Regions from separate parts of the Neobacillus phoenicis genome, predicted to be linked through region 2. Evidence: riboswitches for the same ligand, from Rfam matches in the RefSeq annotation. Region 2 holds a riboswitch; the other holds the start of a gene.
What was found. A riboswitch is a leader RNA that binds a small molecule or an ion and turns the genes downstream of it on or off. The one in region 2 is predicted to bind FMN.
Positions count from the first base shown of each region.

Region 1: another riboswitch for FMN. It lies ahead of AA0X95_RS11880 (ECF transporter S component); the one in region 2 lies ahead of ribD (bifunctional diaminohydroxyphosphoribosylaminopyrimidine deaminase/5-amino-6-(5-phosphoribosylamino)uracil reductase RibD).

Region 1 covers NZ_CP154847.1:2,298,225-2,310,666, reverse strand. The annotation lists gene AA0X95_RS11945 (genetic competence negative regulator) at 51-635, opposite strand; gene AA0X95_RS11940 (metallophosphoesterase) at 721-1,497, opposite strand; gene AA0X95_RS11935 (hypothetical protein) at 1,515-1,883, opposite strand; gene AA0X95_RS11930 (HPP family protein) at 1,943-2,575, opposite strand; gene AA0X95_RS11925 (spore coat associated protein CotJA) at 2,722-2,952, shown strand; gene AA0X95_RS11920 (spore coat protein CotJB) at 2,949-3,209, shown strand; gene cotJC (spore coat protein CotJC) at 3,353-3,922, shown strand; gene AA0X95_RS11910 (DUF2663 family protein) at 4,112-4,567, opposite strand; gene AA0X95_RS11905 (LysM peptidoglycan-binding domain-containing protein) at 4,657-5,364, opposite strand; gene AA0X95_RS11900 (CPBP family intramembrane glutamic endopeptidase) at 5,357-5,965, opposite strand; gene AA0X95_RS11895 (RecQ family ATP-dependent DNA helicase) at 5,962-7,470, opposite strand; gene AA0X95_RS11890 (helix-turn-helix domain-containing protein) at 7,461-8,507, opposite strand; gene AA0X95_RS11885 (ferredoxin) at 8,765-9,013, shown strand; gene AA0X95_RS11880 (ECF transporter S component) at 9,119-9,703, opposite strand; FMN riboswitch at 9,864-9,994, opposite strand; gene AA0X95_RS11875 (peptidoglycan DD-metalloendopeptidase family protein) at 10,118-10,885, opposite strand; gene AA0X95_RS11870 (hypothetical protein) at 11,055-12,248, opposite strand; gene sigX (RNA polymerase sigma factor SigX) at 12,223-12,442, opposite strand, start outside.
Region 2 covers NZ_CP154847.1:3,640,441-3,652,882, forward strand. The annotation lists gene AA0X95_RS18850 (5' nucleotidase, NT5C type) at 61-633, opposite strand; gene ribE (6,7-dimethyl-8-ribityllumazine synthase) at 649-1,119, opposite strand; gene AA0X95_RS18860 (bifunctional 3,4-dihydroxy-2-butanone-4-phosphate synthase/GTP cyclohydrolase II) at 1,349-2,542, opposite strand; gene ribE (riboflavin synthase) at 2,598-3,257, opposite strand; gene ribD (bifunctional diaminohydroxyphosphoribosylaminopyrimidine deaminase/5-amino-6-(5-phosphoribosylamino)uracil reductase RibD) at 3,273-4,355, opposite strand; FMN riboswitch at 4,482-4,628, opposite strand; gene AA0X95_RS18875 (GyrI-like domain-containing protein) at 4,726-5,196, opposite strand; gene AA0X95_RS18880 (CBO0543 family protein) at 5,336-5,860, opposite strand; gene AA0X95_RS18885 (serine hydrolase) at 5,893-6,981, opposite strand; gene AA0X95_RS18890 (oxidoreductase) at 7,077-7,919, opposite strand; gene katA (catalase KatA) at 8,016-9,479, opposite strand; gene AA0X95_RS18900 (hypothetical protein) at 9,749-9,952, shown strand; gene AA0X95_RS18905 (YwbE family protein) at 9,945-10,145, shown strand; gene AA0X95_RS18910 (cold-shock protein) at 10,251-10,451, opposite strand; gene AA0X95_RS18915 (Cof-type HAD-IIB family hydrolase) at 11,087-11,836, opposite strand; gene AA0X95_RS18920 (ABC transporter ATP-binding protein) at 11,978-12,442, opposite strand, start outside.

The sequences.
Region 1 (12,442 bases), 1.3 Mb from region 2:
ACAGAGAGAAGGGACCGAAGCCCCCTCGAAAAAAATGTTACTATAATATTTCACTTAAAATATAGAAGTATGGTTTCCACTGTTTTATTTTCAACAATTACTTTTCCATATTCAGCGAGAACGTAAGTACTAATAATCGATGGGTTTCCGAATTCCGATAATATACAGGCAGCTATTTCTTTTTTTGTTGTTTCCACTTGGTCCATCAGAAGATAATATCTGTTATTTAGGGAATATAAACTGCCTCCCCTTATATCTGCAATGGACAACCTTTTTGAAAGGTCTATGATATCTTCAAAGTCTTTAAATTCATATAAAAGATCTTCACAGCCTTCAAGCCTAACCTGCATTTCAATAAATCCATCATACAACAAATCCTCTTCATCATCTTTTACATCGTCAACTGTAATGATTAATATCATCCCTTGAGCTTGAAGGGAAAAAATTTCAACTGCCACTGAACCTTGTATATCTACATCAAACTCCTCACTTGCCTCTTCAAGCATATCATGAAAGAGCTGATTCCATTTGCTTGAATCCTTCCAAATATCTTCTTTCGATAGTCCTCTTTCAAATAAATCATCAGAGGTTAAAAATATTTTTATTTTATTGGCCGTTAAGCGTTCTAAGCGCATGCTTTTGCCCCCTGCCGTGACATAACTCTTATTTTCAGTTTATGCCTCAAGGGGTTATTGGTGAATTGTCTACATGGTCCTATTGTTATTGCTCTCTGCATAAAGTTATTAGGTGTGTTTCAGCAGGTGCCCCTAATCTTAAAGGAAGAGCTGTCGTCCCATATCCGTTACTAATGAGAAGTATGGTATTTGCTAACTTTTTAATACCGCCTCTTTTGTAGGGGCTATACCCCAAAATATGTATTTGCCCCCCATGAGTATGTCCGCTTAACACTAATCGAATTCTGTGTTCTGGTACTATCTTCTCAGTAATGTTTGGATAGTGGCATGCTAAGATTTTGAAACTACTTTCCTCAGCATCTTGGAGGGCGTAATCAAGTCGGTCTCGATTTTGATTTAAATCATCAACACCCAATAAACATAATTTCTCTCCCAATCTGGATTCAAAGGTTACTGCTGTATTATCTAACACTTTAACACCTGCATCTAGCAAAATAGCATCTAATTCATGATAATCCACTTCATAATCATTGTTTCCCCAAACAAAATATACAGGACCTATCCCCTTTAATTTCATCAAATTGGCTTTAACCTTATCGAACGGCACACCTTTTTCTGTTAAGTCGCCCCCGATCACGACAAAATCCGCCTTTCCCTTAACCGTATTAATAATGGTTTCCGAAATCTCTCTTCTATGTATATCTGAAATAAAAAATAGTGAAACACTTCCCAAAGATTCCGGAAAGTCTGGAAAGGCCAGCCTATGTTCTAAAACTTTATTTCTGAAAGCTTCCCATAACATATATGCAAGTAGGCATGCCCCAAGAATACAAAGGGCTACCAATAAAATAATCATTATCATCTTTCCCCTTTTCTGTCTTAATGTTTTACGGAAATAATACCATAAACTATACTTAAACTAAAAAAAACAAGTGTATGCTCCCAGCCCAATTGAAAAAGGAAAAAGAATACTACTAAGAGTCCTCCAATCTTGAAGTAAAATAACAACTTTAAATGAATGTCCTTTTTCCAGGTTCTTATGGTTGTATGTAAGATCACTCGAATCTCACTTCCTGCACAGATGATCCCGATAAAAAAAGCCATAGAAGCTGCAAAAAACTTTAATGGATTGACTACAAGACTAATAAAAAAGTCAGATAGGACAAACGGATGTGTAATAGGTATCCATTGAATTGTTAAATAGCCGCATAAGAAAGTGACTAGCAGCATGCCTACATTAAAAAACATGAAAATCCCTCCCATATAAAATGTATGAGAGGGATTAAGATTCTTTACTGATTAGTTTATTACACTTCTTGAATGCTTAGAATTCTAAATCCATGTTCTTCCAGCTTCTTCGTAAACTTGTCGATGTTATCCTTCTTCTCAATCTTCATTACAATTCTTCTTACTAACTTATCTGTTTCATCAAAGGTTACTAGTGAAATGATATGTTCATGGAAGTGATGGGCAATTTCAGAAAGTCGGGCAATCCGGCCTTCCGTTTCCACTGAGGTAAATGCAATTCTTACACCAGGACGGTTTACACCAAAAGCACTTTCAAAAGAACCGATTACATCAGAACGTGTAACCACTCCAAGGAAATGCTTATTTAAATCCACTACTGCCATCAACGGGAAGTCCTTTAGATCAATTAGCGTTTTCTCAAAAATCTCTCCACCTTGTAAAAATTTCCCTTGATAAGAAAGGACATCTTTCACGTAAGTTGAGTTTAAGTACTCCTCTTTATCTTTATTTGAGTGAAAATAATTTTCATAGATATTATATCGAGTCGCAACTCCTAAATATACCTCTCCACGTAAAACAGGTAACCCATCAATTTGATACTTTTCTAACATATCCAGGGCATCTTTCAACGTTACATCTTCCTGCGCAGTAAAACATTCATGCTTTGGTATCATAATATTTTTTACGAACAAATCCCATCACCTCAAAATAATAATCCATTCTTCTCATTATACTTCTACAAACAGATAATAAATCCCTTTAATATCTTAAAGTTTTATGTCATGAAACGGTAATTTTTTCATAAGATTAATTGATGTTGAATATAGGGAGGGCTACAATGAATACTCATTTTAAAACCTATCATCCTTACGCGAGTCCGTTTGACCCTTGTAAGCCAATACTTGAAAAAACCTATTCCACTCCACCTCATTTATATATGGGATTCCAACCACCGAATCTTCCACAATTTTCTCCACTTGATGCACTTAGAGCTGGCACACTATGGAAGGACCTTTATGATCCTTATTTTAATTCTTCTGAAAAAGCACAAGGGGGTCTACCATCATGAACCAGGTACCCGCTGAATATTATCAATTAATGGAACAGCTCCAAGCCGTTGACTTTGTTTTAGTCGAGCTAACCCTATACTTAGACACACATAACGACGACCTTGAATCTATTAATCAATTCAATCATTATGCAAAAGAAAGAAAACGATTAAAAAAAGCGTTTGAAAGCCAATTTGGCCCGTTATTACAATATGGAAACAGTTACTCAGGCTATCCATGGAATTGGGACGACAGTCCTTGGCCATGGCAAGTTTAAAAGCGGAAGCGCCTTGGTCAGCCCCGACAGGCAAATGTTCTTCGGCAAGAAAAGTCCGCTTTTTTGACTTTTATTGACGAAGGTTATTTGACCCGAGGGGTTAGGCGCTGGAGCTAGATAAATAGAAGGAGGGATTATTATTCATGTGGATTTACGAAAAGAAACTACAATATCCCGTAAGAGTGAGCACATGTAACCCAACATTAGCAAAGTATTTAATTGAGCAATATGGAGGTGCAGATGGAGAACTTGCTGCTGCCCTCCGGTATTTAAACCAAAGATATACTATTCCCGATAAAGTAATTGGGCTACTTACAGATATCGGAACAGAAGAATTTGCTCACCTCGAAATGATTGCTACAATGGTCTATAAATTAACGAAAGATGCAACACCAGAGCAATTAAAAGCGGCAGGACTAGGTGAACATTATGTCGATCATGACAGTGCATTATACTATCATAATGCTGCGGGAGTACCGTGGACAGCAACATATATTACGGCTAAAGGTGATCCTATTGCTGACTTATACGAGGATATTGCTGCAGAAGAAAAGGCACGTGCTACTTATCAATGGTTAATAAACATAAGTGATGATCCGGATATTAATGATAGTCTTCGTTTTTTACGTGAACGTGAGATTGTTCACTCCCTTCGCTTCCGTGAAGCTGTGGAGATATTAAAGGAAGAACGCGACAAGAAAAAATACTTTTAATAAGAAAAGCGCAAGCGCCTTGATCAGCCCCGACAGGCAAATGTTCTTCTGCAAGAAAAGTCGCTCTTTGACTTTTATTGCAGAAGGTTATTTGACCCGAGGGGCTAGGCGCTGGAGCTGGACAATTCTCGAAGTCGAATTTTATACTCTCTTGTAAAGTTAAATAAGAAGCAGAAGTGTCTTTGCTTCTTATTTTTTTTCATGATAGAGGTTAATATCGTATTTTTTCTTCATAGTCTCAAACACTAAATGACGATTCTTCCATTCCTCTTCCTTTTTCCATAAATCTTTGCTCCGGTCGACAATTTCACATCTTAGTTCCTGATATTCCTTTTCCTTTTTCTCTTTTTGTTGTTTTAACACATTCATGGACCCTAGTCCAATAAGGACAATTGTTAAGAGCGACACACTGACTGAATCATTGAGAGTTGCGGATAATGCAGCTAAAAAAGAATAAGAAAAATGCAGATAAATTGTAAAATAAAAATAGGCAATAAAGATTAACGCAAGGGAAAGGGTCGCATATATCGAAATATAATGCCAAAATTTTGTATCATCAAACTTTTTTTTCCGTTTTCTTACGTTTTCTAACATTTGTTTAGTTGCTTGGTCCGTATGTTCAAGTAATTGGATTGGAGAATCCATTTTATCCCTCCATTTCTCCATATATATTTATGAACTTGTCCTGAACAATATGTTTTTTCCATAAAAAAAACCGACCAAAGGATGATCGGTTAGTTGTTTAATGGGATTTTTAATACTTGACCAGCATAAATATTTTCACTGGTTAGATGGTTAGCCTTTTTAATAATGTCTATCCCCTTTTGAGACTGGTAATAATTCATTGCAATTCGGTATAGTCCCTCTCCAGGTTGGACCGTATGATATTTTATTCTAACAGTGGGCACTGTTTTTTTAGTTTCTGTTTGTGCTTTACTGTTTTTATCTGTTTGCTGTTGGTCAGCCGGAGCATTATTAGAACTAGCAGGCACACTCTCGGTGTTCAGCTGATTACTATCTTCGGTTGATTTTTCTTCTACCAAAGGAATTTCACTTTGCTCCTTGGGACTAGTCACATTTGAATCGTCTTGAATATTATCCTCAGTTTTTTCAGAATCCGCCTTGCTTTCATCTTCATTATTGTCAAGATTAATGGTTTCATATCCGATAGATTCGCTTGAGGTTTTTTCTGTCCCTATGATTTTTTTACCGCTATCACGATATGAAATAACACTAAAGATAATAATTGGTAAAAGGATAAAACATAATACTAATAATCGTATCACAGGAAATCTTAGCTTCCATTTTGTTTTCTTCTTTTTTTGCCGATGGATTTGTTCTCGTGGAGGTAATTCATCACCGTACTCCACTTTTTCATTTATTTTTTGGATCCGTTGTTTTAACCTTTCCGCTTGGTCCCTATATGGTTCTTCTTTATTCATGGAGACCCCCCTCTTGTTGGACATCAATTAGTGAACGTTTAAATTTTATATATATACCTAAAAGAAAATCAATGACAAAATGCATAATGATTGTAACAACTAAATTATTTGTATAAGCATAAATGCTACCGATTAAAAAGCTAAGGACAATAATATTTAAAAACAAGAACCAATTAAAAAGGTATCGATAATGGATAATAGCAAAAATAATACTGGCAAATAGTAGTCCAACCTTTGTTTGTATGATCCCTCTAAAAAGTAATTCTTCACTAAATGCTACAAATGCCGCAATGATAAAGATATGAAAGACCGATTTATTCTTAAAAATCCTTTCATTCAATCCCCCATCATCATAAAAAGATGAAGGCAGAATTCTCATTAATATAATATCTATGATAACTACTGCCACACCTGCAGGAATACCTATTACAATTATGTTCCGATCCATCAAATTGAAAGTCTTTAAAAAAGAAAAATGGTCAAATAAAAGAATTCCTAAAATGAAAGAAATGATTAAAAGAATGACCTGTGTTAAATATAAATGGGAAAGTAGTTCTTTGTCTGTTAAGCTGGCGATTAATTCGTTATACTTTTTCTTCATTCACTCATCTCACTATTTAATAAAATTTTGGTTAAATAATCCTTCCAATCTCCATCACTAGGTCTTCTTATTTGAAGATTTCCTTTTGATTCATAATTCTCTAGATGTATCCCACATCTGTCGCAGCATAATGAAACCTTGGAGGTGAGTGTTTCTTCGAAATGTTTCAGAATAAATTCACGGCGGCACGTCGTTGATTCCACCCATTTTTTCATTTGATATATATTACTCTTTTTAATCCTTATTCTTTCATTAACAAACTCTGAGATTGTATATCGTAAAGTGTCAATACTCATATCTGGTTGATATCGCTGGTGTATAAGTTCCACAATTATTCTCCACTGTACTTCAGTAAAGCCTCCGAAATCTCTTAAGTCACTATGGAGACTAATACCACCATCGTCTAACTGTTGGATTTGCATAATTTGCTGGAACAACCAATCAATTTGTTGTACCGATGGAAGCTCTCCCTCTGCAAGCTGGATTGGTAATTGTTCATCACCGGGAGAATATAGGAGAATCGCAATACTCGGACTACCATCACGCCCTGCCCTTCCAATCTCCTGAAGATAAGATTCCATTTGCATTGGCATATGATAATGAATGATAAAACGAATATTTTCCTTATTTACTCCCATACCAAAAGCACTAGTTGCACAAATTACATCTAGTTGATCGTGAATAAATTGTTGTTGGATCAGAATTCTTGTATTCTGTTCCAGTCCCCCGTGATAGGCCATAGCCTGACAGATTCCTTTTTCACCTAATAAAGATGCCATTTGTTCGGCCATTTTTTTACTTGAAAAATAAATGATTCCAGGTTTCTTCAGTTTAGATACAAGTTCAATTATACGATTCTGCTTTTCATTGAAATCAGCCAATTCTTCAACATAAAAAGAAATATTCGGACGATCGATCGTTGATTCAATTTTATTAACTACTTCTAATCCAAGGGATGTAATAATATCTTCCCTTACCTTCTTAGTAGCAGTAGCCGTAAGTGCTAATGTTAAGGGATTTCCGAGTTTTTGGCGTATATCCCCTAGTTTTGAATAATCTGGTCGGAAATCATAGCCCCATTGTGAAATACAATGAGCCTCATCCACCACGAACAATGAAACGGTAAGCTGTTGAAGTCTTCTTAAAATAAATGGAATCCCCATCATTTCAGGTGAAATAAATATATATTTATAATTGTTCAATCGATTCAGCACTTTGTTCCTTTCTTCTACAGGAAGAAAGGAATTCAATGCCACGACCCTTTTTTCTCCAAACCGATTCATTTGCTCTACTTGATCTTGCATTAGGGATAAAAGTGGTGAAACAATTAAAATCTGGCCCTTTAAGATATAACCAGGTAACTGGTAGCATAAAGATTTCCCCGTACCGGTAGGTAGCATGGCCAATGTGTGTTTCCCTTCAAGTAAGGAGGTAATGACTTCTTTTTGTCCTGTTTTAAATGAATGATACCCAAAATATTGCTCTAAAAGTATTTCTAGTTCCATGACTTATCACCATATTTCGCTAAGACTAACCTTATTTGAAAATATGTGGCTGTATTTAATTCATCCCTAATCAGCTTTAATTGTCTCGTTTCCAATTTTCGAGCAATGGATAAAATCTCCTCTTGTAGATTTTTGCTCACATATGTATCAATGGAAAAATCATTTACATGTAAAGCAAATTCAACAAGATGATCTTCAATGGTACTCATTTTCAACTGTCTAAGATTGGCAATGTGGTCAAGTGGGTATCCCTGATTTAATAAATTCCATGTTTTCCTAGATGAAAGAGTTAATTCATCTGTTTGTTTAAGGTCTCGAATAAGTAAAGGTAAAATGCTAAATTGATCTGCTTCCTGCCTAATCTTTTGTATTAAATAATGAAGTATTTGAATAAAAGCAAGGTGGTAATCATGCAAATCCATCTCCATCTTCCTAGCAGTCTGTTGTGGCGTTAAACCAATCTTTTTAAAACCAGTCAGCCGAAAAACAAAAATAGATGGGTCCACACCTTTATAATGGTCAAAACAACTCACCAATTCAGCAAAAACCATTTCACCTACTGCTTTCTTTTGGACTTTTATCTCTTTTAATACACTTTTCAACCATTGATGGTGTTCTTTGTTTTTTTGTATAGGAATATATCTTTTTTCTCCGTTTACAAGATTTGAAGTAACCTGAACGAATAACGACAGTCTTTCCCAAAATATATTAGTAAATGAATGATATTTCCACCCATCCAAATAAGACGTAGGTGGATTGTTTTCAAGGAGTGTCTTCCCAAGAGTGGTAAGATGGTATCGCTGGTCACCATAAAAGGCGATTTGATTTTGGTGTACCATGGATTGGATAATCTCTTCAAAAGCCTCTCTTGTTAGGGGTTCATAAATCCCAAAATAATTTTTCAAGGAGAACAAGTGGGCATCCTGAATCGTTTGTGAAGACTTTTTTCCATTAAGTAAATGAAAGATGGAATAAACTGTTCGCTCGCAATTTAGTTGTTTTAAGCAATAAAGAATAATGGATTCTATCTGCTTCATTCCACCTCACCACTTTTTCTTGTTTATATTCGACAAAATATCCATTTTTTCTATTATTATTTTAACATGAAATGGAGGTACTTGTTGCTGAAAATTGTGTAACTTTAAGAAATTCAATTTACAGATGCAAGGCTATAATAACATTTTTCTATTGAAAAGTTGCCCATACAGTTTTACAATAGAAATGAGTTATGCGTTTCCATTTTACAATGGAAATTAGCAAGAATATTTTGTTAATTTACTGGGAGGTTTTTTTCATGGCAAAGTACACAATTGTTGACAAGGAAACATGTATCGCTTGTGGTGCATGCGGCGCAGCTGCACCAGATATCTATGATTACGATGATGAAGGTATTGCATTTGTAACACTTGATGATAACGAAGGTATCGTTGAGATTCCAGATGTATTAATCGATGATATGATGGATGCATTTGAAGGGTGCCCAACTGATTCAATTAAAGTTGCAGACGAACCATTTGATGGTAATGCAACTAAATTTGAATAATATTTTGCTAATAAAATATTCTTAAGCTACTACCCCTTCTAAAACAGGAGGGGTTTTTCATTTCAACAACAAAAAACAAAGGTCCACAAATGGACCTTTGTTTTTTTATGCCCCTTTTATTATTGAAAATTTATGGATCCATGTCTGCATCCGAATAAATAACAACATGAAAATGAATGACATCATGACACCCTTCAATATATTAAATGGCAGTATAGCTGGAACGACTAGATTTCTCATATCTGGAAATCCCATTAATACAGTATATGCCGGCAAAATGATAAGGTAATTAAGGATACTCATAACCACAGCCATTGTTACAGTTCCAACCACTAAAGCTATTGTCATACCTTTTTTTGTTTTTAGTTTGTTGTATACATAATATGTTGGAAGAACAAACACAATACCAGCTAGGAAATTAGCAATATGTCCTACAGGAATCCCTGTTTGGCTTCCAGTCGCAAGATAATTAAGCACATTTTTGAAAAACTCAACCAATATACCCGCAATTGGGCCAAAAATTAATGCAGCAATTAAAGCGGGAATATCGCTGAAATCAACAAATAAAAAGTTAGGAAACAACGGCAGCGGAAAGTTTAGTAGCATTAATAGATATGCAATACTACTCAGCATACCAATTGAAACATATGCCTTTACATTAATTTTCTTCGTTTTCTTCATTTTTTCCATCTTCCTCTCTCCTTTTTTGATCCATCACGTTAGGAAGAGAGGTTCAGCAAAGAGACGACATCAAGAATAAAAATACCCTCAAGCAGTTAACTTGAGGGAGTTTACAAAGGCACGCTTAATAAACGTCCATTGAAATATCATTTTTGAACGTCTGCAGAACCTCCATCTTCTCCCATCCAGACTATACTGTCGGCTTTGGAATCACACCAAATCCTGCCTATACAGGCTCGCGGGCTTAGAGCAATGCTCAATACCGCCGATCGGGAATTTCACCCTGCCCCGAAGATAGATCGTTATTAAATTACAAATTTAATTATAATGCAGGACCAAGATTTTGTTAAGTAAAAGGATTGCTATTTTTCTTTTTTGTAACATATACAGAAAAAACCTGCAGATGTAAATCTGCAAGTCTTGTTATTTTTCGATAATTAATATTTGTTTTGGTCTTATCAAATCAGAAGTCAGCCGGTTTAATTCTTTAATTTTATTAACAGATGTATTTCTCTTTCTTGAAATTGAGTACAAGGTATCACCTTGTTTAACGATATAAGTGTCATTTACTGACGGTTCAGTTGTTTGAATCCTGCTATTATCATCACTCGTGTTAAAATGTGAACTTGCCTCTAGTATATGATCACCTATACTAGCCACTCCCCCTTGAACTGTTTCACCCACGTCTGCTTTCCCTAGTAGAACTTCCGGGTCCAACGCAAATTTCTTATCGTATCTCCACTCAAGTTGATGTGTTTCAAAATGAAGATGTGTACCTGTAGCTTGTCCTGTTTTTCCCATTTTGCCGATCATATCACCTTGCTTAACATTTTGTCCCACCATAACATTTCTCATGTTTAAATGTGCATACACTGTTACAAAGTTACTTGGGTGTTTAATAAATACCACATTACCATATGTAGTAGAAAAATAGGATTTTATAACCACACCATCATCAACAGCAAGAATAGGGGTACCTAAGTTACCAGCAATATCAATTCCTTTATGTTTTCCCTTTCTTGTTCCAAATGTATCAGATATAATTCCATCTGACGGCCAAATCCATTGCTCTTTTATTTCAGCTGTTGCAGATCCACTTGCTGCCTCTGTATGTCGTCCACCTAAAAATAACAAACTGACACAAAGCGCCATAATTATGGCAATAAGAAACCTCTTTATGTAGTCACGCATTCTTTTTCTTTTCCTCCTTAAACTTTTCCTCTTCTCCACACTATGTTTAAACCCTTCCATTTAGAACATATATGGTTTTTGAAGAGGGAATGGCACATACTTGTTATAATTTGGAGAGCTCTGTTATTTTATACAAAAAAAATCAACCTAAAACGGTTGATTTTTTTGTTTATTGAATTAAACGTAGATTCGGAGCTACTGGAACTTGGTTTTCCTTTGTTAAATCGAACGGACCCAATTGCATGATTGGTGAATCCTTAACTACTACTTTTTCTAAACCAAAATCTTTAGCAGTTAGCAATAAAGCTTCAAAGGCAAATACTGTCATTTGGTTATCCTGTAAATTTGTATTCCCCTTAAATGATAGAACTAACGTTTTATCTGTAATAGAAACGTTACTAATCGGCAATAGTGGTGAGAGAGATCCTGTTAGACCTAATTCTGTTTGATCCGTTTTCATTGCATCTAAAGCTTTGTTAATATCTGAATAGGTAGTAGTTGACGGTGCCAGGAATGGAACATCACTTCCGGTAGGTAAATAAAAGAAGAAGCCATGTTTCTTTGCCACATTAATATCTAATTCCTGCTTATTACCGAAATTACCCAACTCAATTCCCGGTTCACCGTTCGTTGAAAATTTCACTTTTTTAATATCACTGTTCGAAGATATGTCCTTATTTATCACATTAATAAAGCTTGTTTCATTAGTTGATCCTTGTCCGTACTGATGATTTAGAGGAACATCGACTTGAATGGTAGTGTTATCTGAATTCATACTCATCGTTCCATTTAGTGGATAAAAATCTGTAAGTCCCCATTCTTCCTCTTTTAAGTTTGCCATATTCTCATTAAATAGGGTCAGCCATGATTCCTTATCAGATTTTGCTATAACCGTAGAAACTGGTATTAGTATCTGTCCTTGTGGGTCTGGAATCCAATACGTTAACACCTTTCCATTACCAACATCATCTGAATATATAGCTGTTTTTATAGTACTCGTTGACATAACCTCATTTTTAGGAGTTCCTGATATAGCATTTTCTTTTGAAGAAGAATCACCTTTATCCAAGGCAAATGTCGAATTTTTCTTTTGAGCGGCATCTTTTATTTCAGTATTGAACGAGGTCATTTCTGCTTTTTTATCAGAAGATGAATTGGCTCCATCCATTAGTTTAGGGACTAAAATGAAAAATAGAAATAATGCAGCCGCAGTCGCCAAACCCGGTAACAGCCACGTTTTAGTTTTTCGCCTTTTCAGAGAAAGAGTTTGGTAAATGTCACGAGGATTGCGATGATCCTTTATTTTTGGCATTTGCATTAATAATTCTTCGAGCTCTCTATCGCTCCACTCTGACTTTTTCACTAATTAATCCCTCCTTATCATAAAACATTTCCATATGCCTTTTTAAAACCTTTAAGGAGCGGTGTTGTGTAGTTTTAACCTTACTTTCCGACCATCCCAATGCTTGGGCAGTTTCTGAAATGGATAAATCCTGTAGGTAACGTAAAATAATAACTGCCCTTTGGTCAATCGTGCAATGTTCAAGACATTTGTAT
Region 2 (12,442 bases):
AATTGTAAAAATATTAGTCGTTTTCCATAAAAAATAGGAGAAGGCACACATAGCCTTCTCCTATTTTTTATCTTCAAGTAGAATTTTCTTCAGCTCTGACCAACAATGAATTCTTGGCAGTTGAATGTGTAGGTTGTAAGAGCTGTTTTTCATTAATACTTTTGATCCTGACTCCATAAGAGTCCCCAATACTGCGGGTTTGTCGTCAAAATAATAATCTAACCCTAAATCTTGAATGATGTTAATCTTTTCTGAATCCTTCATCCCGCAATAAAAAGAATGTTCATCGACGGGAAAACCAGCTTTTACTAGCCAGTTTCTCGTACGTTCACAATGCTCCACTGGTCTTGAGGTAATATAATAAATCTCATGTCCTTCAAGTTTAAGCTCGTTCAGAACCTCAACGGCATGTGGAAACGGTGAACAGTCTGTGTAATAAATCTCCTCCAAGGAATCATGCCACATCCTGCTCCCTTCTTGATCACTTAACCCGAAAGGCTCATGGATTTCAAGAGTTGTTAAGCTATGGTAAGCTTCAATAGGAACAGCCTTCTGTAATTTTTTATTATACAAATGAAAGGCATGCTCTCTTAGATTTATTAATGTATCATCGATATCAAACCCAAACTTCATCAGATGTCTGCTTTCTTATTGCTCAATATTTCTACATAAATTAGCCATTTCGATGGCAGAGACAGCAGCATCCCAGCCCTTATTGCCTGCTTTTGTTCCCGCACGCTCAATAGCTTGTTCAATGGAGTCTGTTGTTAACACCCCAAAAATAACTGGAATGCCAGTAGTTAATGCAGTCGCTGAAACACCTTTAGCTGCTTCATTACAAACATAATCAAAGTGAGGCGTTGAGCCACGGATAACGGTACCAAGCGTGATTACTGCATCATATTTTTTACTATTCGCCATTTTTTGAGCAATTAACGGGATTTCAAATGCACCTGGCACCCAAGCGATATCAACGTTTGCTTCTTCAACACCATGTCTTTTTAGCGCATCTTGTGCTCCGCCTAATAATTTGCTGGTAATAAATTCATTAAATCGTCCAACCACGATTCCAACTTTTAATCCTGATCCTACTAAATTTCCTTCAAATGTGTGTCCCATGTGTATGCCTCCAAATAATTATATTTTTGTCTTTATATTAAGGCTTTGTTAAAGTGGTCTGTTGATTTCCGTTCCAGGCACACTTCGCTTTCCGCGGGGCGTTCCGGGAGCCTCCTCGTCGTTCCTCCTGCGGGGTCTCCCGAGACCGCTACTCCCGCAGGAGTCTTTGCGCCTTCCACTCCAATCAACAGAGTATAGAAATTAACAATGTTCTTTAACACAGTCTATATTAATAATGAAACATGTGCCCTAATTTATCATGCTTTGTTCGTAAATAATTGGCGTTTTCTTTTCTCATTTCCATCTGCAGTGGCACTCGCTCAATTACTTCGAGGTCGTAGCCCTTCAAACCTTTAATTTTACGGGGATTGTTCGTTAACAGCATCATTTTCTTAATGCCTAAGTCCTTCAAGATTTGAGCCCCGATGCCGTATTCCCTTAAATCAGCTCCAAAGCCAAGCTTTTCATTCGCTTCAACGGTATCATAGCCTTCTTCTTGCAGCTTATACGCTCTCATTTTATTTAACAGGCCGATTCCGCGTCCTTCCTGGCGCATGTACAAAAGCACGCCATTTCCCGCTTGATTGATTTGACTTAAGGCTGCATGAAGCTGTGGCCCGCAATCACAGCGGTAGGAACCAAAAACATCTCCTGTTAAACATTCTGAATGAACTCTGACAAGAACAGGTGTATCAGGGTCGATTTCCCCCTTCACTAATGCAACATGTTCTTTATCATCAACAAGATTGGAATACCCTACAGCTTTAAAGGTGCCAAATTCTGTAGGCAAATTGATTTCCACCTCACGTTTGACTAAGTTATCCTTTTTGTTTCGATATTCAATCAAGTCTTTAATAGTAATCATTTTTAAGTTTAGCTCATCTGCTATTTTTCTAAGCTGAGGAACACGTGCCATAGTCCCATCTTCATTCATGATTTCACAAATGACCCCCGCAGGCTTAGAGCCGCACAATCTAGCTAAATCTACAGCTGCCTCAGTGTGTCCTGTCCGTCGCAAGACTCCACCTTTTTTTGCGATTAACGGGAAGATATGACCAGGTCTTTTAAAATCACTTGCTTTTGCTTCAGGATCAAGCATGCTTAAGACAGTGGCTGACCTTTCATAAGCAGAAATCCCTGTCGTTGAAAACTTATGATCAATACTGACTGTAAAGGCAGTTCCGTGAGGATCCGTGTTTTTAGAAACCATGGGTATTAAATCCAATTTTTGCGCTAACTCTTCTTCTATCGGTACACATACCAGCCCTCTGCCGTGAGTGACCATAAAATTAATAACAGATGGGGTAGTTTTTTCAGCTAGGGCAATAAAGTCCCCTTCATTTTCTCTATCCTCATCATCACAAACAATGATAACCTTGCCCTCTTTCAGATCCGATAAAGCTTCCTCGATCGTATTAAACATGCCAAACCACTCCTTTTTTATCACTTAACCCATAGCCGTTCCAAACGAAAATATTTTAATAAAATCCATTTTCTTCTAAAAAATTAGCAGTTATTCCTTTTTGGCTCTTTTGCTTATTATCATTTGAAAGGTTTGTTAAAAAATGCCCAACATATTTTCCAATCATATCGCATTCGAGGTTCACTATGTCCCCGGAGCCCTTTAATCCTAATACTGTTTCAGCTAATGTATGAGGTATTAACGATAAAGTAAAGCTGTTCTCCGTTACTGCAAAGACGGTTAAACTTGTCCCATCTACGGCAACCGATCCCTTTAATATGACATATCGCAGCAAGTCTGGGTCTGCTTCAATTTCATAATAAACCGCATTCTCAAGCGCCTGTTTCCTTTTAATGACCCCAGTTCCATCAATATGCCCAGAAACAAAGTGACCTCCAAATCTTCCCCCTGCAGCCATCGCTCTCTCCAAATTTACTTTTGAACCACGCTTTATTGTATGTAAGCTCGTCGCTTTCACCGTTTCAGGCATTACATCAACTGTAAAATGCTTCCCTGAAAAAGAAGTGACGGTAAGACATACTCCGTTGACAGCAATACTGTCACCAAGGTGAACATCTTCAAGTATCCTTTTTGCTTCAATCGTAAGAACAAACGATTCACCCGTTCTTTGCATATTGGCAATGCTTCCTATTTCTTCAATGATCCCGGTAAACATACTAGTTTCTTCTCCTTACATAGGTTCTGCAATGATTCTGATATCATCGCCAATTCGATCTACTTGTTTAATGTTCAATGAAACGGCTTCAGCAATTTTTTCGATCCCATGTCCACCAAATAAAGTTGGCGCCGTTTTTCCGCCAATCAATTTGGGTGCAATATAAGTAATAATCTGTTGAAAAGATCGTTCCTTCAAAAAGCTTCCATGTACTTCAGCGCCACCTTCAACAAAAAGTGAAGTCAATCCCCTTTTTCCGAGAATACCAAGTAAATCCTTTATACGTATGTGGGTCGTTTCCATTTGGATTATTTCAACGCCCCATTCCATGAAAAGTTTGATTTGCTCCTTGGCTACATCATTCCCTGTCACAATCCAAGTCGGTGCTTGCTGATCAGTAATAACCTTGGCATTTAGAGGCATTCTTAAATGAGTGTCAAGAATAATACGGATTGGATTTTTGCCACCGGAAGACATTCTTGTTGTTAAGGATGGATTGTCCTTTATTACGGTATTAACACCAACTAATATCCCATCATGCAGATGGCGGTACTGATGAACATCGGCTCTTGCTTTTTCACCGGTAATCCACATACTTTCACCAGTTACTGTTGCAGTTTTCCCATCTAAACTTGCCGCCGATTTTAATGTGACATACGGCAGACCTGTTTGAATGTTATAAAAAAAGACTTTATTCAGCTCACGAGCTTCCTCTTGGAGTAAACCCACCTCCACTTCAATTCCTGCCTTCTTGATTCGCTCAATACCTGTTCCTGCCACTTGTGGATTTGGGTCAGTTGTTGCCACAAATACTTTCCTCACCCCAGTCCTAATCACCAAGTCACTACAGGGTGGTGTTTTTCCATGATGACTACACGGCTCAAGTGTTACATACAAGGTAGCATCCTTCGCTTTTTCACCAGCCATTTGAATGGCATGTACTTCTGCATGTGGTTCACCTGCTTTTAAATGGGCACCCATTCCGATAATTTGGCCGTCCTTCACGAGCACAGCGCCTACCACAGGGTTTGGAGTAGTTTGACCTAGAGTTCCTTTGGCAAGATTTAAAGCTAGATTCATGTAAAATTTATCGTTCATTTTTTTCTACTCCTTTGAAAAGGATTAAAAAAGACCCTGAAGAAAATTATTCTTCAGGGTCGTTAAAAAGACATTAGGAAATAAAAGCTTAAAAATAGGTATACTTCACCCTACCCATAAACCTCGTTTTTCCTTCTCCCATCCAGACTTTAACTGTCGGCCCTGGAGTTTCACCAGATCCACCGTTTATCCAAGCGGATAACCGGGTCACGGACTAAGAAGCATGGCTTCATCACCGCCGGTTAGGAATTTCACCTGACCCCGAAGGAATTATTTAGATATATTAAATGTTATTATACTTAATTCAAACAGTAAAGGAAAACGCCTTTTAAATTTTCATACAAAAAAACGGCCCTAACTAGGCCGCTTTCTATTCCTTATATGTCTTGATTGGTAAATAAATTTCAAAATGAAGATCTCCTACCGCATTTTGATGTTTATGCTCTTCTTTATAAACTTCTAAACTTAACGCATGGTGATCCTGCTCATATCCATATTCTTTCATCCAATTGAATAATCGAAGGTATGTATGTTCTACTTCCTCTGGTTTTCCTTTATGGGTAGTGTATACATAATTTTTACTAGGAATCGTAAATCCAACCATTCCTTCCGGGATCGAGTCAAGCTTATCTACAGGGGTAGTGACGTAATAGGTGAACTCCGTTTCCCTGCTATGAAAAGGTGCAATGAGAACAGGCTCTTTTGTCTGATAAGGTACTTCTTGCAAACGTGATTCCATTTTGTTAAAGAGACTCGGGATTGTACTTACTTCTGAGTAAGTACCTGTCCACGAAATTCCGACTACCTTAATTTCTTCTTTTTCAATTACTTGGATCCCCAAGCTAATCCCCCCTTTGTTCCATCATATTTCTATTATTCTAAGAATATCCCTTAAAGTCCTGCAAAAATATTTCGACTTCTGAGTTATTTTTAAAGCCAAATAAAAACAACCTTATATGAAGGCTGTTTTGACAGTGTCATTATTTTAAAATACTTGATGAGATATCAAAAGCATTCCAGAGAAAAGCAGCATATATCGCTGAAAGAATCCATGCAAGTAATGGTTTATAGTAATGAATCACCAGAACGGAAAACATGACGAAGCTAAAAAAAGCTGACCACCCTAAATTCCAACCATTTTTATGAATTAATGCACCTAGTTTTAAATCAACGTATTCATTTATTGTATATATTATGGTCCACAATCCGATATTGGCTATCTTCTTAAGGAATGGCTTCGGCATATGACCAAGAAAGATGCTAACTGTTATTGGATATTTTATTAACATCACCAAAAAGGCTATATGAGTATGTTTAGCCCAACCTTTATCACTTCCTACAGGCACATATTCCCACATACTATGCTTATAGAACAAATATTGATAGACCAAATCACCTACCATTAAAAAGAGAAAGGTGGGATAAAAGGCTTTCCAGTTTTTCCAATTTCCCCATTTGATTGCTGAAAAAATATAAATGGCCCCGTATATTACATTCAGATTCACCAGGATGCTCCTTCGCACTCTTAATACACCTATTATTTCCAATTAATTGTAAAATTATCAATAACAAAGGGTGCGCGAAGTTTCTTCGTTTCAATTTGAATAGCTACAAGCTGCTGGTAGGATGAATAACCTCCAAAATACCCATTATCACTAGAAGCGTTATACAAATTCCCAAACATTTTTCTTTCTAAATAATCATAATAAAAGGATCCTTTTTCAAAAGACAATGGTATGTTGCCAATTTTAGCTTCTGCGGTTATAGCCAGCTTTTCACTTCTCTCTTTTGCAATCAACTGATGATGATTGTTTATAATTGAGGCAATTTCAGCGATCACCTCTTGTGATCTTTCATAGGCAATCCCTCTTGTCGTGATAGCTAAGGTATACGGTTCATCAGCAAAAACAATTGCAGCATCGTTATAAATTAAATTCATTGGAATCATTCCAACTTTATGGGCAACCGGCACATCCTTTATACCCTGTGGAATAGTTGTGTTATAAACAGTATGTTCTAGGTACTGGACAAGCTTTTTCCCATTGACGCTTTGGTTTGCGTATCGATACAGTTCCTCTGTATATAGAGTTAAATCGTCAGCTGAGGTCGTATTCCTGCCACCTGGATAGGCATACTCAGCTCCGAGGCTTTTTAAAAATGAAACAAACTGATTGGGTCTTACCCGCTCTTTCAACATAATAAATGCAATATTATCACTATAAATCAACGCTTTTTCGACAAGTTCATCAATAGTATAGACCGAACCCACCTTGTCATTCTGGATGACACCACTGCCGCCATAATAATGCCGGCTTTGATAAGTTAATGTCTCGTTTAAGTCAATCTGACCCTCATCAGCAAGCTTCATCACGAATAAGGCTAACGGAAGCTTGATGGTACTCGCAGCTGGCACTTCCGTATTGCTATTTAATGAATAGCCTTCATTTGTAACAAGATTTTGATAACGAAGGGTCACTTTTCCTTGGTACGGCTTTATGTATTGGGCTAGATCAGCCTGAAGGTCAGTTATGGGCTGGTTTTCCTCTGCCTTTCCTGTTGATTTGATGCCCCCCTGTGTTATTAATAGCAAAGTTAAAACGGTAATGAATATTCTTTTTACTAACACTTTTTCCCCTCCTAGTCACTAAGAACTAGTTTAATAGGGGAAATTTAAAAACATTGTCGAAATGTGTAGAAAATGTAAGTTTTTTGTAGTGCAACTTAATTATGTAATTTTTTTATGAAGATTTTTTCCCATTGTTTCCATGGGATTATGTTTTTAAAGAAAAGAGTTGTTTTTACTCCTTTACCAATTGGAAATCTTAAATTAGATCGACCGCCTATTGAGATTCTTGCTATTTTTTCTGCCACTTCCTTAGGGTCACCGAAGTTTCCTTCACCCAATTGGATGTAGTCTTCAATTTTCTTCATATATTCATAGTAAGGAGATTCTGTTTGTAACGATAATGTGGTCACTTGCTTTCCTGTGGACCAGATATTAGTCTTATACGATCCTGGCTCAATCAAGACAACATCAATGCCAAACGGAACTAATTCTAAGCGAAGGCTTTCACTCCAACCTTCCAATGCATGTTTGGAAGCTACGTAGGGCGAAAGTCCCGGAAAAGCAATTTTCCCACTAATGCTACTGACATTAATAATTTTACCTTCCCCTTGCTTGCGCATAAAAGGTAGAACGGTCTTAGTTACTGCTATGACTCCAAAAAAATTAGTATCAAATTGCTGTCGGTATTCTTCCATCGTAATTTCCTCAACAAACCCTGCAGCAGCATAGCCAGCATTATTCACGAGAACATCAACCCTGCCAACACGTTCAATTAGTGCGGCTAATCTTCCAATTGAACTCTCTGAAGTAACATCTAGTTCATGAACTATTATATTTGATTGTATTGAGAGTCTTTCTGTCTCGTTTAATAGCTCCACACTTCTTTCTGCATTTCTCATTGTTGAGATTACTTGAAAACCCGATTTAGCTAACTCTATAGCTGTTAATAGTCCAAAACCACTTGAAGCTCCGGTTACAATTGCAATTGGTTGATTCATATATCAATTCCCCCATTATTTTACTATCTATAATACCATGAAAAAAGACCGTTCAACTTTTTGAACGGCCTTTGCTTGTTTGATTGTCTTGCTGTTTTATTTTACTCCTTGGGGAATAGCTAAATTCAATCCCTTAGCTATTCTTTCACCATACTCTGGATCTGCTTTATAAAAATGCTGAATTTGACGGAGTTTAATATCGTCTCTTTCCACTGGCTTCATTGCGCCAACAATGGTTTCAACGAGTCGTGCTCTTTCTTCTTCGGACATTAAGCGGTACAGGTCACCAGCCTGCGTATAATGATCATTTTGATCATAGGCTACCTGCTCAGCTACACCTGATACCTGGAATGCAGTCTGTTTATGTTCCGGTGCTTCTTTTGGTCCCCCGAAGCTGTTTGGCTCGTAGTAAACAGAGCCTCCTCCATTATTATCAAAACGCATCGCACCATCACGTTGATAGTTATTTACCTCTGTCTTCGGACGGTTAATTGGAAGTAAATTATGGTTTGGTCCTACACGGTAGCGATGTGCATCAGAATACGCAAAAATACGACCCTGAAGCATTTTATCTGGTGATGCTTCGATACCAGGAACCATTGTTCCAGGAGAGAACGTTGCCTGCTCTACTTCTGCAAAGTAGTTTTCAGGGTTGCGATTTAGGACCATACGACCTACCTCAATTAGTGGATAATCCTTGTGTGACCATACTTTTGTCACATCAAATGGATCAAAGCGGTACGTTTCAGCATCTTCAAATGGCATGATTTGAACATGGAGTCTCCATGCAGGGAAATCTCCATTTTCAATGGCATTATATAAATCCTCCGTATGGTAATCCGGATGATCACCTGCTAATTTTGCCGCCACTTCAGGTGACATGTTTTTGACACCTTGTTCCGCTTTAAAATGATATTTTACCCAAACAGCTTCCCCCTCTTGATTTACCCATTTGAAGGTATGGCTCCCGTATCCATTCATATGACGAAGTGTAGCTGGTAATCCACGATCACCCATTAAGTACGTCACTTGGTGCAAGGATTCTGGTGATAATGACCAGAAATCCCAGACTGCATTTGGATTTTTCAAATGAGTTTTTGGATCTCTTTTTTGTGTATGAATAAAATCAGGGAATTTTATCGCATCACGAATAAAGAAGATAGGGGTATTGTTCCCAACTAAATCATAGTTTCCTTCTTCCGTGTAAAATTTCACAGCAAAGCCCCGTGGGTCACGAACTGTATCAGCTGAGCCCAGCTCTCCTGCCACAGTTGAGAATCGAATAAACATTGGAGTTTGTTTACCCACACCATTGAACAATTTTGCCTTTGTGTATTTGGACATATCATTAGTTACTTCAAAGTAGCCATGTGCTCCAGCTCCTTTTGCATGAACCACACGCTCAGGTACTCGTTCACGGTTGAAGTGAGCTAATTTCTCTAGTAAATGTACATCTTGAAGTAATGTTGGGCCGCGTGAACCAGCAGTCATAGAATTTTGATTATCACCAACTGGTGCCCCATTTCCTGTTGTTAAATGCTTGTTAATGTTGTTACTCATTTAATCACCTCGTAAACTATTTTTTGAACTTAACTAGATTATAATATAAATCTTATTAAAATCAATACTAATTTATAATAATTTTAAACTAATATTGATTATCAATTAGTTGACGTGTACCCACTACTACATAGGTATTAAAAATATGGGACGTTATGCCAAAATTAAGAAATAACGTCCTAAAAAATTCTTTCAACTGTGAGGATTCATTATTAATATAGAAAAAAATAGATTATACTGTAGGTAACGTATATTTTAGGAGGATTATTATGAGTGAAATAAATCAAACAAACCAAACCGAGGAACCAAAAAAGAAGATCAGTTTACAAGAAGCGATGAAGCAGCAGCTTTTAAATAAAAAGAATAAATCCACTTCAGGGAATGCCTCATCGAATAACGCTAATGCGACGCAAAAAATGAAAAGTCAGCAAACCAAGAAAGTAAGTAACTCACGGAGAAAAATGGGTGTCTAACGGCCAAAATCGAAAGGACATTTATCCAGGTTTGGCAGTTAAAATTGTCCTAAAGGCTGATCAAAGAAGCGGCAAATTAACTGCCGGTGTGGTAAAGGATATTCTAACCAATTCCAGTTTTCATCCTCATGGGATTAAAGTGAGGCTGACAGATGGACAAGTTGGCAGAGTACAGGAAATACAAAATATTTAATAGCAACTGTTAAAAAAATTTTTCATGAGCCTCTTCCATGTTGGTGGAGGCCTTTTTGCATAAAAAAACAGACTCCGTTTTGGAGTCTGTTCTATTGGTGGGTCATTATGATTTACGAACGTTAACCGCTTGTGGTCCACGTTGTCCATTTTCAATTTCAAACGTAACCTCTTGACCTTCATCCAATGATTTGTATCCTTCGCCTTGAATCGCAGAGAAGTGTACGAATACGTCCTCTCCACCTTCACGCTCAATGAATCCAAATCCTTTTTCACTGTTAAACCATTTTACTTTACCATGTTCCATTTCTTTGTAGCCTCCTAGCATGTACCTTATACATGAAATTGCAATATACTTGCCTGATTATTTTTACCCGCAAATTTAAAGCTTATACTCACATGTAAAAAAAATTATTATTTACTTTTTTATTCTTTATTTAATGGATGGGAGCAACTAGTGCCCGTTAGGAAGAAAATCAAGATTTCGAGCTCATAGGACCTCTCTATGCGACCTTTTTTACTTAAAAATCTAGATTACGGTCACATAGGACTCCTCTATGTGACCCTTTTACTTAAAAATCTAGATTACGGGCTCGTAGGACCTCTCTATGCGACCTTTTTTACTTAAAAATCTAGATTCCGGGCTCGTAGGACCTCTCTATGCGACCTTTTTTACTTAAAAATCTAGATTACGGGCTCATAGGACTCCTCTATTCGACCCCTTTACTTGAAAATCAAGATTACGGGCTCATAGGACCTCTCTATGCGACCTTTTTTACTTGAAAATCAAGATTACGGGCTTATAGGACTCCTCTATGCGACCTTTTTACTTGAAAATCTAAATTACGGGCTCATAGGACCTCTTCTCTACGCGACCTTCTTTACTTGAAAAAGCAGTGTAATTAATCGGAACGACTAGTAATGTTTTTATCTTCCGTTCCTTCAGAGAACCCATTTATAAATGGCTTTGGCAACTCCGTCTTCTTCGTTTGTTGAGGTAATCCAGTCGGCAGACTCTTTCACAATGTCCTGGGCATTCCCCATTGCAACGCCGATCCCCGCTTCTTTAATCATCATTAGATCATTCATACTATCCCCAACAGCCATAACATTTTTCATTTCAATGCCCAAGCGGCTGCAGACCATTCTGAGCCCTTTAGCTTTATTAATCCCCTGCGGATTCACTTCGATATTTTTTAATGTTGAATTGGTAAGTTCAAACTCACCTTTTGCTTCAAGCACTTGTTTAATTAGCTCTCTTGTTGCATCATCGTCAATAGTAAACCCAAATTTCAACCAATCGATACTATGTAAGTCCTCTGGCATTTCATTATGCCAGCTACGCTCTGTACTGATTGCCCAAAACTTGGTTTGATGTTGTTGTGTTAGTTCCCACATCCATTGGATCAGCTCGGAGTTCACCAGGTTTCTTTCCACTAATTGCCGTTTATCATCCCAAATTTCACTGCCATTAACTGTTACTAAATATGAGGTGAGCTCAAGTGATTCGGCATGCTCCCGACTTGTATGAAAGGAGCGTCCGGTGCTTAATACAACAGCTATCCCCTTTTCCTGTGCCTCCTTAATCGCCTGGCGGTTGGTATCAGAAATCTGGCCTTTTTTATTCAAAAGAGTACCATCCATATCGAGCGCGACAAGTTTGATCTCTACATCATTTAAAAAATTATCCATATGTATGAATTCTCCTTTCGCCATTTCCTTACTAGGGTAACACCTTTTTGGATAAATAATCAAAACTTTTAGTTTACATAATTATATTACACTAAACCTCAAAAAGAACCCTTCTATGTTCAGAAGAGTTCTTTTTGAAATTTATCTCTGAAATTGCACACGATGAAGGTTTGCAAAAATACCGTCTTGTTCTAACAACTCATCATGACGGCCTTCCTCTGCTATTCCTTCTTCTGTTACCACAATAATGCGATCGGCGTTGCGTATGGTCGCCAGTCTGTGGGCAATAATAAGTGTAGTTCTGTTTTGAGCGAGCTCCATCAATGCTTCTTGAATCACCATTTCCGTTTCTGTATCTAACGCAGAGGTGGCTTCATCCAAGATTAAAATCGGAGGATTCTTTAAAAACATTCGTGCAATGGCAATACGTTGTTTTTGGCCACCGGAAAGTTTCAAACCTCTTTCACCAATTTGCGTTTCATATCCATCTGGTAATGAAGCAATGAACTGTTCAAGATGTGCACGGCGAGCTGCATCAGCAATTTCTTCATCTGTTGCATGATGCTTTCCATACGCAATATTCTCACGGAGAGTTCCTGTAAATAG